DNA from 3 places in the Pseudoalteromonas sp. G5_S1_14_S5 genome. Region 2 is predicted to be linked to each of the others. Evidence: predicted binding sites of a transcription regulator. Region 2 holds the regulator's gene; each other region holds the start of a gene.
What was found. Region 2 encodes LexA, which represses DNA repair genes until DNA is damaged. Its sites were predicted from a motif close to TACTGTATNNNNATACAGTA; they were not measured.

Region 1: ACTRWI_RS12975 (LexA family protein) is a predicted target of LexA. The motif match lies at 1,945-1,964, and genes of this name have one in related genera.
Region 3: recG (ATP-dependent DNA helicase RecG) is a predicted target of LexA. The motif match lies at 1,591-1,610, and genes of this name have one in related genera.

Annotation. Positions count from the first base shown of each region.
Region 1 covers NZ_JBQKUM010000039.1:20,303-24,571, reverse strand. Annotated here, with positions in the region: gene ACTRWI_RS12980 (Y-family DNA polymerase) at 272-1,531, opposite strand; gene ACTRWI_RS12975 (LexA family protein) at 1,534-1,938, opposite strand; gene ACTRWI_RS12970 (helix-turn-helix transcriptional regulator) at 2,926-3,837, shown strand; gene ACTRWI_RS12965 (DUF1819 family protein) at 3,824-4,269, shown strand, end outside.
Region 2 covers NZ_JBQKUM010000096.1:1,384-5,652, forward strand. Annotated here, with positions in the region: gene plsB (glycerol-3-phosphate 1-O-acyltransferase PlsB) at 1-1,103, opposite strand, end outside; gene ACTRWI_RS20120 (diacylglycerol kinase) at 1,325-1,687, shown strand; gene lexA (transcriptional repressor LexA) at 1,782-2,402, shown strand; gene ACTRWI_RS20130 (class I SAM-dependent methyltransferase) at 2,500-3,378, shown strand; gene dinF (MATE family efflux transporter DinF) at 3,497-4,269, shown strand, end outside.
Region 3 covers NZ_JBQKUM010000003.1:58,764-63,032, forward strand. Annotated here, with positions in the region: gene spoT (bifunctional GTP diphosphokinase/guanosine-3',5'-bis pyrophosphate 3'-pyrophosphohydrolase) at 1-1,288, shown strand, start outside; gene recG (ATP-dependent DNA helicase RecG) at 1,655-3,733, shown strand; gene envZ (two-component system sensor histidine kinase EnvZ) at 4,093-4,269, opposite strand, start outside.

The DNA.
Region 1 (4,269 bases), on a different contig from region 2:
CATTGGTAAAGCCGTTGAGCTGTAGAAACGATTTTTATTGAAGTTATATCTTTGCCTTTAACGGGAAGGTTTGAACTGCAATTCTTTCTCGTCTGACTGGTGCATAGGTATTGTGACCTTACATTGAAAATACTTGCCTCGCGGCAGCTGATTACCCACAGGAACGTGCGAAATCCACTCATCGAATGCTAGTTTAGCCCGATACAAGCATGTCAAATAAAGAGCTTGAATTGGAGAATAACTTGCGAAGCACAAACGCAGTTGGCAGAAGTTAGCAGGCGATTCTAGGTAAGTCGCTCCATTTAGTGGTGTATTGCGGAGACAGCATTTCGCGGCGCATACCCCAAGACTGTCTTGTGGGTGTTCCTTGCGCAGCCAGAAAGATAGTGTCCATTCCGTACTTTGCGTTTATCTGATCAAACGAAGCCATTAACTTTGCGTTATTGGGTTGTGGGTTAAATAAGTCGGCTTGCTCATGTCTTCCGTCAACGAGGTCAATCAGCCCAACACCGACTTTGTAGTACTGAACATCTTCTTTGTAGAGTGTTTTTGCCAGAGCGCAAGCCGCACTGGTTAAGGTATCCACATCAGCTGTCGCGTACTCAAATTTGTGAATCGCTTTGAAACTAACCGGCTTTTCGTCAAAAGGTGAATTTCCTGCAAAGCAAACCAACACTTTACAAAGTGACTGTTGAGCACGGATCTTTCGCGATGCAATGCCCACATGCAGACTGATAGCTTGTCTAAGCTCATCGAATTCCGTTATGCGCTTACCCAGACTGCGGGTAGAAAAAACTTGTTGTTTGTCTGCTCTTGCTATGTCGAATGGAATACACTTTTCACCATTGAGTTCCCGTATTGTGCGCTCAACACTGACATCGAATTCTTTTCTCGCTTTTGAAGGTGAAAAATTTGCTAGTTGCGCTGCGGTAGTGATCCCCATAAATTGCAATGCTTTCGTTCGCTTGCGACCAATCCCCCAGACTGAACCCACATCAATAGCCTGGAGAACACATTGGGTTTCTTTCACTGAATCTAAAACACATACCCCCTGATAACCAGGGAGTTTTTTCGCTGCGTGGTTGGCTAATTTTGAGAGGGTGAGCGTCGGGCCGGTTCCCACACAGACCGGGATCCGACACTCTTTCCATATTGCTTTTCGAATTGCGGCGCCATGCTCTCGTAAACAAGGGATGTTTATGCACTTGTCCAGGTTTAGGAAGCTTTCATCGATTGAATAGATCAGTTGTTCAGGTCCAAAACGTGCAATCACTTGCATCATGCGCAAGCTCAAACTGGAGTACAGTTCATAGTTAGATGAGAAGACTGTAACGCCATGTTGGTCACATAATGCCTTGATTTTAAAGTAAGGTTCGAACTTTGGAATGTTCAACGCCTTCGCTTGATTGTTTACCGCAACGGCACAACCATCATTGTTACTGACGGTGATAACCGGCTTTCCACGTAAATCAGGTCTGAAGACTTGATGACACGAATTGTAGAATGAATTGCCATCTATTAATGAATACATGATTAAACCGAAAACATTGTTGATACACGGTGGAGTCTGATGGAACTCGCTAATACCCCTTCTATTGCGAAGGAATCTAGTTCATCAATTCTTACCGGCTTCATTGATTCATTCGCACTCAGCAAGCGACGTCCTTTGATATCTAGGATTTTACAAACCAGTTCACCGTTTAGATTGGCAATGATAATATCGTGGTCTTTCGCAGTAAGGGCTCGATCTACAATCAATACATCACCTGAAAAAATCCCAACTCCTTGCATGCTATCTCCCTGTGCTAGAGCTAAAAACGTTGATGAAGGGTGTTCCACCAGCAGTTCATCAAGGCTCAATTCCAGTTGTTTATATTCTGCAGCTGGGGACTCAAAACCCACCACGCCTGCACTCACTGGATAAGTTAATATATTCACAATTAATACTGGTTATTTATACAGTACCATTCTAGCCCCGAGTCTAGATAAAAGGCAAGAGAATGTCTCACTAGGTAACTATCGCAATTGAATTAATGTGTGGCAGAGGTTGAGAGGACGACATAATAAATAAGAGCCCTGTATACGATAACATAATATAATATTGTGTATTTTTAGGTTTCACCTAAACGATGTTAAGTTGTTTAAATCAAAGGGAAAGTTAAGAGGTCACTATGCCATTAGGGGGTATTACGCTCTATTTCCAAAAAAGTTCGTTTATGGTGTTTCTGGCTTCCAATGAAGAATAAATCAAAGAAAAACATTAAGTTAGACTTTAGACCTGATTTTTACCTATCAATCTAATCAAATTGCAACTCTAGACTTACGGGTCTTAGCCCTGTAACTGACGTTACATAGGATATACTCCAGAGGCATAACGGTTCTTCGTACAAAATTAATCAATAGTACTTTGATATTCGCATTCATAGTTTCGCTAGACCTTAAAGGGCATAGACTGAAAGCTAAGTCTGGAACTTCTTCTGAAATGGGCGCCTCCCCTATTACGGTCAATCCCTTTAACCTTCTCCACTGACACGCGTTACATTGTCACATTAAATTGACGTTCAACACGAATTAATCCATATCCTTAGAAACAATAAAGTAAAAGAGCCATTTTTCATAAAATTCAAAACTCGACATACAACGAAGAAAATTATTCATGGTATCTGATGGGTATAGTCTCAATAGAGTCGGTGGTCTAGAAATATCCGCCTAACCATGAGCGATTCGTACAAAACTCCCCCAGCAGTGTTAATGTTGTCGAAATTCATCATTCCTTAATACCACACAATATGAGGCCTGACCGCGAAAATGAAATGAGAGACTCTTTCCTTAGTAATTATGATTTGCTGGACTCTAACATGTTGAATTGAAGTCCAACCCAAAATGGTTCATACTTCGAACTCATTATGAAATGCATCAAGAACCATGGATAATCTTAGTCACGCACAAAAACAACGATTAGCGTACATTGACTTCAGGTTAATGTTCGTTGGTCACTTTGCACGCTCTGAAGTGGTGTCTCATTTTAAAATGGGACTGTCAAATGCCACACGTGATATCAACCTATACAAAGAGCTAGCTGGCGATAATCTTCTCTACAACAATGCCGAGAAACGCTACTTTCAAACCGAGGTGTTTACCCCTCTCTTTGATTACGATACTCAGAAAGCACTAAGCCAGCTAAAACATCATTTAAGCGATAGCTTAGATGCAATGTCAGATGTGAAGTTTCCTGTAGAAGCTCCTAGCCATCTATCAATCCCGAACATTTATACCATTGCAACACTCACTCAAGCATCCTTGAACAAAAAAGCGATTAAGCTTGATTATATTTCACTAGAGAGTGGAGCAAGCTCTCGTGTCATCATTCCTCACAGCATTGTTGATAATGGTTTGCGTTGGCACGTAAGAGCGTTTGATACTAAATCTGGTGAGTTTAGAGACTTTGTGGTTACTCGTATAACTAAAGCAAAAATCATTGAGCAAGAAATCAAAGAGCATCAAAACAAAATGGCTGATAACCAATGGTTACGCATTGTGCCGCTTGAACTTGTTCCGCACCCTACCAATATTAAGTACCCTAAAGCGATAGAGTTGGACTATAACATGCAGAACGGTGCTTTAAATATTGAAGTACGTGCGGCTGTTGCGGGTTATCTGTTACGTAAGCTCAATGTCGATTGTTCGTCCGATGCAAGTCTAGAATCTCCAGAACATCAATTATGGTTGAAAAACTCCCCTGCTCTCTATGGCATTTCAAATCTACAGCTTGCCGCAGGCTACACACCTCATCCATCTGAAAAGAACTATATAGGGACAAATCATGTCTGCTCATAAACGCTATCTAGGTGACCTCATTGGTGGCAGTCTGATGCTAAGAGAAAGCCAAATCTTGGCAGGATTAATGCTAAAAGAGCCGACACTATCAGAATGGAATGAAGCCATTGTCGATGAAAACATTCTGCAAAAGCCATCCGCAGCCTCTGCCAAGAGAAACGCATCGACCATTAAAAAGCGACTAAGTGGGCTTAACAACCGTTTTCTTGAAAAGCTTGCTTACAGTGGTTCAGATGAAGCCAGCCAATTGATGTTTGCCGCAACCTTAATTAACTCGCCTTTATTAGCAGATTTCATGCGCACGGTAGTAGTAGACGCTAAGCAAATGTATCGAGAGTCACTGACAGTTGATGATTGGCATCACTTTTGGCAAGACCGTTCTCGCCTATACCCAGCCCTAGCAGAAATGTCTGAAGCATCTACCTATAAAGT
Region 2 (4,269 bases):
TCACGGAAGATCGTTGAGTACAGCTTATTACCTTTAAAGCTACGACGAATGAAGAACGCACCACCGTGACGGAAAATCGGACCGGCAGGGAAGAAATTCAAGTTGATACCCGCAGCGATATGCGGAGGAACCATACCTTCATGGTAAAGCACGTAAGATAAGAGTAAGTAGTCCATATGGCTGCGGTGACAAGGGACATAAACAATCTCATGACCATCTTGTGCTAGCTTACGAACAGTTGAAGCGTTGTTGATATGTAGGCCTTGGTACAGCTTGTTCCACAACCAACCTAGAATCTTCTCGCCACGTTTGATCAGTGAGTAAGAGAAGTTCGCTGCAATCTCATCCATGATGTCTTGAGCTTCTTTGCTCGCTTTCTCGATCGAGATATTCTTTGACTTCGCTTCGTCTTCAATCGCCTTCTTGATCGCTTCTGATTTTAGTAGGCGATCGAATAATGCTTGACGGCTTGGAAGGTTAGGGCCAGAGGCTGCCAGTTTTTGGCGTGAGAAGTGAATGCGAGCTACACGCGCCAACTTGTGTGCGATAGTGCTGTCGGTGCCGTGTGAGTTTGCCATATAACGCAGAGATACCACTGGGCTGAATCGTACTAGACAGTCGCGGCCAGCAATTAAAACAGCGATTGACTTCTCCAAGCCGTTCATTGCTTGTAGATAAGGCTTCTGATTATTCTCTTTACCAGGCTTACGGCCCCACAATACGGTTGCTGGGATAACTTGCACATCCAGCTCTGAGTCGTCAGCGTGCAGTGCAAGCAGCTCTGAGAAGACTTCAATAGAAGAGGCCGGGACGTAATCATCATCTTGCAGCAACGTTTTGCGTGAAGAGATAAAAACGTAGCGTGGCAGTGATTTACCACTGATTTCAAGCTTGCTTAACGGATCCGGTAAACCCAGTTCTAGCGCGTGCTTTTGTAGTGTTAGTAGGTCGACGCTTGAGCGAAACGGTAAGGCGTATACAATTGGTTTGCCTAAATCAATGTTCAAATCTTCAACTGGATTCGAAGGGATTGATGTACCTTTTACCAATACGGATAAAGGTAGCTTCATTAATGAACGTGAAAAAGATTGTCCAGAAGACATATAGGTTCACAGCCTCAATAGTTATTTCAATGTGCTTAAGCGTATCTCTATTTCTATGATGAGAGAGGGTAACCCCTTCAAGTAAAATAGGGATAAGCCTAGGCGTAAATTTAATCGATGCAAGAATACCAGAAACTGGTCTAACCTTTTAATGGAAATAGTCATATTGCCGTTAAGTTTGTGGCATATCATTCATCGACTGATTGAGTATAGGGTTAAAAATGACCAAAAAATCAAACACCGGATTTAAACGTATCGTGAAAGCAGCGGGCTTTTCATGGCAAGGCATCACAAGTTCGTTTAAAAACGAGGCGGCTTTTCGGCAAGAAGCCTTCATGGCTGCAGTTCTGATTCCGTTAGCGTTTTACCTCGATGTGAGCCAACTAGAACGAATCTTAATGGTGTCCTCGATTGTGCTGGTGATGGTTGTTGAGCTTATTAATACTGCAATTGAAGCGGTCGTTGATCGTATTGGTAGCGAACATCATGAGCTTTCAGGAATGGCGAAAGATGTCGGTTCGGCAGCCGTTTTCATCTGTTTAGCGCTTGCAACTTATGTGTGGTTCGAGATCTTGGTTTTGTAATTAGCGAAAAATGAACTAAAAACAACCAATTGCTTTGCTTTTGTCCAGTTACTGGATATACTCACAGTCAACTGTATAAAAAGACAGGTGAATCATGAAGCCGTTAACGCCCCGCCAACAACAAGTCTTTGACCTTATCAAAGGTAAGATCGAAGATTCCGGTATGCCACCGACACGTGCAGAAATTGCTCGTGAATTAGGCTTCCGTTCTGCTAATGCTGCAGAAGAACATTTGAAAGCTCTTGCTCGTAAAGAAGCGATTGAGATTATCCCGGGTGCGTCTCGTGGTATTCGTATTTTGCTTGAAGATGGAGCAAACGAAGAGCAAGGTCTGCCTCTGATCGGTCAGGTTGCTGCTGGTGAGCCTATCTTGGCTCAAGAGCATGTAGAAATGCATTACCAAGTCGATCCTGGTATGTTTAAACCTCAAGCTGATTTCTTACTTCGCGTAAATGGCGAAAGTATGAAAGACATCGGTATTATGGATGGTGACCTGCTTGCTGTTCACAAAACACAAGATGTCCGTGATGGTCAGGTTGTGGTTGCTCGTGTTGATGATGATGTAACGGTAAAACGTCTAGAACGTAAAGGTTCTACAGTGCTGTTACACGCTGAAAACGCAGAGTTTTCTCCAATCCGTGTCGATTTAGAATCTCAACACTTGTCTATTGAAGGTCTTGCTGTTGGTATTATTCGCAACACGGACTGGATGTAATCAGTTCAAACATCTTATTGATATTTATTCTCAATAACTTGTTATTGTAATTGATATTCATTATCATCTTCTTTGTCGAGATACAAGGAAGATGATGATGCCAATCCAAACCAAGCCTCAAATAAAGCCGCTTATAGCTAAGCCGCGCTCCTCTGATCAAAAGGTTTCCGCTGATCAAGCGTCTGCACATCAAGAACTTCAAGTTCCGACAAACCTCGTTCAACACCTTTGGTTTCGCAGCCGAGAAAGCCTTGCCGATGATGGTCTCGTCTATGATCCTATTGCTGCTCAGGCCTGTAAGCGTTGTCAATTAGCGCCAGAATGCCTTACTGGTGAACTCGACCAACAACAACTTCTCTACGCGACACTAACTCAACTTTGCGATTCTCGAGTTCAGCAGTTCCTATCTCACAACCCTGATGCTTGGATTATTAACGTGGGAGCTGGTCTCGACACCCGTTTTTACCGATTAGACAATGGCCGCTGTCACTGGGTAGAGTTGGATGTAACCGAGAACCTACTTTGGCGACAACGTTTGTTCCACAAAAATGAACGCTATCGCTTGGAGTGTGGTTCCGTAGATGATCTGACTTGGTTAGATGAACTCAATATTCCAGAGCAAGCTTCGGTAATGGTGGTGTGTGAACATGCACTGTTGGACTGCAATGAGCAACAAACAGCGTACTTTATTCAGTCTTTGAGCCGTTACTTTACTCATGCACATGCGTGTGTTGTATTGGCGGGCGATAAGAGCTCAAGTACTTTAGGTAAGAAGCTAGGCTCTGGTGACTATGCACATGGCTTATCTTCTCCAGTCGACAGCATTCTTAATTGGTTACCATGGGCGCAATGGGCTAAAGCATTTTCGCCTTTAGAACAGCAATGTCACCGTTGGAAGTTATGGCAGCGACTATTGTGCAAAATTTCTCAGCTTAAAAAGCGTTTAACGCCGCAACTGGTACTGGTGAAGTGGTAGCGCGAGAGCAGCACGACTTACACATACTCGAAGCTACATCTGTTTAAGCGAAAATTTCACAACATAGTGAAAGCACACTTACTCGGTTAAACTATCGCCTCTAATCAAAGAGGTGATCGTGAAGCTATTTAATCCCCAAACTATTTTTCAAACGCTATCCAATCAAGCTATGCACAAACAAGTGCTGTTGCTCGCGATCCCGATGGTGCTCTCTAATATTACTGTCCCACTGCTGGGTTTAGTGGATGCTGCCGTGATCGGCCACTTAGAACATTCTTGGTATCTAGGAGGCGTGGCGTTAGGTGGCACTATGATCAGTGTGACCTTCTGGTTACTCGGTTTTTTACGAATGTCGACAACTGGCCTTGCCGCACAGTCTTACGGTGCAAATGATGGCAAGCAGCTTGGTTTAGTCTTCGTTCAAGGTGTGACCATGGCTCTCGGGTTTGCTGGTGTCTTCTTGCTATTACATGGCCTAGTTGCTGATCTCGTTTTTTCATTAAGTAGTGCCAGTGATCAAGTGAAGCATTATGGCCAACAGTATTTCTCCATTCGAGCATGGAGTGCACCAGCAGCACTGACGAATTTCGTTATTTTGGGTTGGCTACTTGGAACTCAGAATGCAAAAGCGCCGATGTGGATGGTGATTATCACTAACATCACCAATATCTTGTTGGACGTAGTTTTTGTGATTGGTTTCGGTTGGCAGGTGGAAGGTGCAGCACTGGCATCGGTATTGGCTGATTATGCAGGCTTAACGTTTGGACTGATCTGCGTTTTTGGAATCTGGAAAAAGAGACTGTTACCGTCACCGTGGGCTTTGATTAAGAAATCCAGCCAAGGTTTAAGTCGCTTCGTAAAACTGAATCGAGATATTTTCCTACGTTCTCT
Region 3 (4,269 bases), on a different contig from region 2:
ACACAGCCTGTACAAGCCTCGTCCTGGCCGCATGAAAGATTACATCGCGGTACCAAAAGCCAATGGCTACCAATCTCTGCACACATCAATGATCGGCCCTCACGGGGTACCAGTTGAGGTTCAGATCCGTACTGAAGATATGGATCAAATGGCAGACAAAGGTGTCGCGGCACACTGGTCTTACAAAGGCAATGGCTCACGCAGCAGTAATGGCACAACCGCACAGGTTAAAGCACAACGTTGGATGCAGAGCTTACTTGAGCTACAACAAAGCGCGGGTAACTCATTCGAATTCATTGAAAACGTTAAGTCTGATCTGTTCCCTGATGAGATCTTCGTGTTCACGCCGAAGGGGCGTATTGTCGAACTTCCTGCTGGCGCAACAGCCGTCGATTTTGCTTACGCGGTACATACCGATGTCGGCAACATGTGTGTAGGTGCTCGTGTAGACATGAACCCTTACCCACTCAGCAAATCGCTGAAGAACGGTCAAACCATTGAGATCATCAGTGCTCCAGGCGCACGTCCGAATGCAGCATGGCTCAACTACGTGGTGACATCACGTGCGCGTACGAAGATCCGTCAGGTTCTGAAAACCATGCGTCGTGAAGAGTCGATTACCTTAGGTCGTCGTCTACTGAACCACGCACTTGGCGAGCACTCAATTGGTGATATCAGCCAAGAAAACGTTGAACATGTCTTGTCTTATCTGCGTCTCGACAGCATTGAAGACTTGCTCGCATCAATTGGCCTTGGTGAGCTGATGAGCATCGTGATTGCTCGTCGCCTGCTGGGTGATGCTGACGAACTGACTGAAGTGGAAAACAACAGCGATACGCCTAGGAAGAAACTTCCAATCCGTGGTGCTGAGGGCCTACTGCTGACATTCGCTAACTGTTGTCACCCAATTCCTGACGATCACATCATTGCCCACGTATCCCCAGGTCGTGGTCTTGTGGTTCACCGTGAAACGTGTCCAAACGTTCGTGGCTACCAAAAAGAACCAGACAAGTACATGGCGGTGGAATGGTCTGACGATTACGACCAAGAGTTCACAGCTGAGCTACAGGTTGATCTGCAGAACCACCAAGGTGCACTGGCTGAATTAACTAACGTTATCTCGAAAACAGGCTCAAACATTCACGGTATTTCAACCGAAGAACGTGATGGACGCTTGTACACAGTGACAATCTTGCTGACCACCAAAGATCGTGTTCACCTTGCGAGTATTATGAAGAAGCTACGTGTGATGCCACACGCGCTTAAAGTAAGACGCCGTAAGAACTAGCTAATAGATCAGATGAGGGATTCGAGATGGCGAGATGCGAAGAGCAAAAGACTTCGTGACTCACTATCTTGGCTCCACATCTGATTTAGTTTTTGAATATCAATAGATAAAGTAGACGATAAATACGAGTCTCGAGATGCGAAGAGCAAAAGCTTTTCACCACTCAACTTTTCGTATTTCGAGTATACTTTAGTTTTTGTACTGCCCTATTCCTCTCATATCCCATTTACATACATCCCGTACTCGCTCTAAGTCTTTTCGTATCCCGTTTACTCGCATACCGTATCTGCTTCTAAGCTTTATCCTGTACAAAAATCCAGTAAAATGCTTGAATAGATCATCACTCTTACGTTTATGAGCCTTGCTATGTCACAGCTTTTATCTGCTATCCCTCTCAACTCTTTATCTGGAGTCGGCGCTAAAGTCGCAGAGAAACTGGAAAAGGTTGGGCTTAACAATGTGCAAGACCTGCTGTTTCACCTCCCTTTGCGTTATGAAGATAGAACGCGAATCTATCCGATCATCAAACTGCACGCAGGAATCTGGGCCGCAGTTCAAGGCAAGGTGATGAGCGTAGATACCATTTTCGGTAAACGTAAGATGTTGGCGGTAAAGATCAGCGACGGTAATGGCACCATTACGCTGCGCTTTTTCAACTTCACTGCCGGAATGAAGAACAACTTTGCCGAGGGCAAGCAAGTCCATGCTTATGGTGAAATCAAGCGCGGCAATATGGGGCTTGAGATCGTCCATCCGGATTACAAATTCTTTGCTCCAAGACAGCAACCAGATGTGGAAGCGAACCTGACTCCGGTGTATCCAACCACTGAAGGGCTAAGACAAGTCACACTGCGAAACCTGACCGACCAAGCGTTAGAACTGATCGACAAAGCAGCCGTCAATGAGCTGCTACCGTCTGGTTTGTACGACCACCAAATCACCCTAGCGCAAGCGCTGCATACTATTCACAGACCGCCTCCGGGCATCGACCTCGAGTTGTTTGATGAAGGTAAACACCCTGCACAGCTGCGCTTGATTATGGAAGAGCTACTGGCTCAGAACCTATCGATGCTGTCGGTCCGCAGTAAAGGACAGCAAGATAAAGCGATGCCGCTTCCTCTAGTGAGTACACTCAAAGATAAACTACTGGCTCAGCTACCATTCTCGCCAACCAATGCTCAAGCTCGCGTAACCCAAGAGATTGAAACTGACTTAGAAAAGCCACACCCAATGATGCGCTTAGTACAAGGCGATGTAGGTTCAGGTAAAACCTTGGTTGCTGCACTAGCGGCGGTTCGCGCACTGGAACATGGTCAACAAGTCGCTTTAATGGCACCAACAGAACTATTGGCAGAGCAGCACGCGATCAACTTCGCCAATTGGTTTGAAGCAATGGACATTCAAGTCGGTTGGCTTGCAGGTAAACTCAAAGGTAAAGCTCGTGAAACTGAGCTGGCACGCATTGCCAGTGGCGAAGCGCAAATGGTGGTCGGTACTCATGCTCTCTTCCAAGAACACGTCGAGTTCAAAAACCTTGGTCTCGTAATCATTGATGAGCAGCACCGATTTGGTGTCCACCAGCGATTAGAGCTACGAGAAAAAGGCGCTAAGCAGGGTTATTACCCTCACCAATTAGTGATGACGGCAACGCCCATTCCACGAACACTAGCAATGACGGCCTATGCCGATCTCGAAACCTCAATCATTGATGAACTACCGCCGGGTCGAACACCTATTCAAACCGTCGCCATCCCGGATACCAAGCGTGATGACATCGTAGAACGCGTGAGAAATGCGTGTCTCAATGAAGGTAAGCAAGCCTACTGGGTGTGCACACTGATTGACGAGTCAGAAGTATTGGAAGCGCAAGCTGCTGCAGACACCGCTGAAGAGCTGCAACGCAAACTGCCTGATGTGAAAATTGGCTTAGTACACGGCCGAATGAAACCTGCCGAAAAACAGGCTGTGATGCAAGATTTCAAAGAGAACAAGCTGCACTTACTGGTTGCCACAACGGTGATTGAAGTGGGTGTGGACGTACCGAATTCGAGCTTAATGATCATCGAGAACCCAGAACGTCTTGGCCTAGCGCAACTGCACCAATTACGAGGCCGTGTTGGCCGTGGTTCGGTCGCCAGCCACTGTGTACTACTGTATCACTCTCCACTATCAAAAACCGCTCAGAAGCGCTTAGGGGTGCTACGTGAAAGTAACGATGGCTTTGTGATTGCTCAGCGAGACTTAGAGATCCGTGGCCCTGGTGAGCTGCTTGGTACTAAACAAACAGGCTTGGCTGATTTCAAGATTGCTGACTTAGTACGAGACCAACGTTTAATCCCTGAAGTGCAGCGTATCGCCCGCCATATTCATGATAGCTACCCAGACAATGCCAAAGCGATCATCAATCGCTGGCTAGGTGAACGTGATGTGTATTCGAAGGCGTAATTAGCCCCTACATTCCCGCTTACAACGTAAAAAGGCTTCCATGAGGAAGCCTTTTTAGTACACGTTACTTTAATAAACCAAGAGCAAGATTCCCTACTCCTTCGTTCCTCACGATAGGGACGAAAGGTTAAGGATAGGTATCGTCCGACTCAAATTTTACCACCAGTCTTACTCAACCCCTTTCTCTAGCGTCAGTTCTAAATAGTAAGAAAGAGCTTCAAGGTTAAGCGCACCGTTTGTGCTCAATGAACCTGAATACTTATCACACCGTCATCCCCGAGAGGGAAGAATGACCGAGTCGGGGAGCTCTTAACAATTCCCCGAACCAAATTCATCATAATCACACAGACCAATGACGACTAAGGTTTAACTGGGAAACTGATCTGCGCTTTTAAGCCGCCTTCACTACGGTTATTCACCACTATCGCACCTTGGTGTTGGCTAACAATACGTTTCACGATCGCCAAGCCTAAGCCAGTTCCTTCACTACCACGAGCCGTATCACCACGAGTGAAGGGTTCAAATAGCTTGCCGAT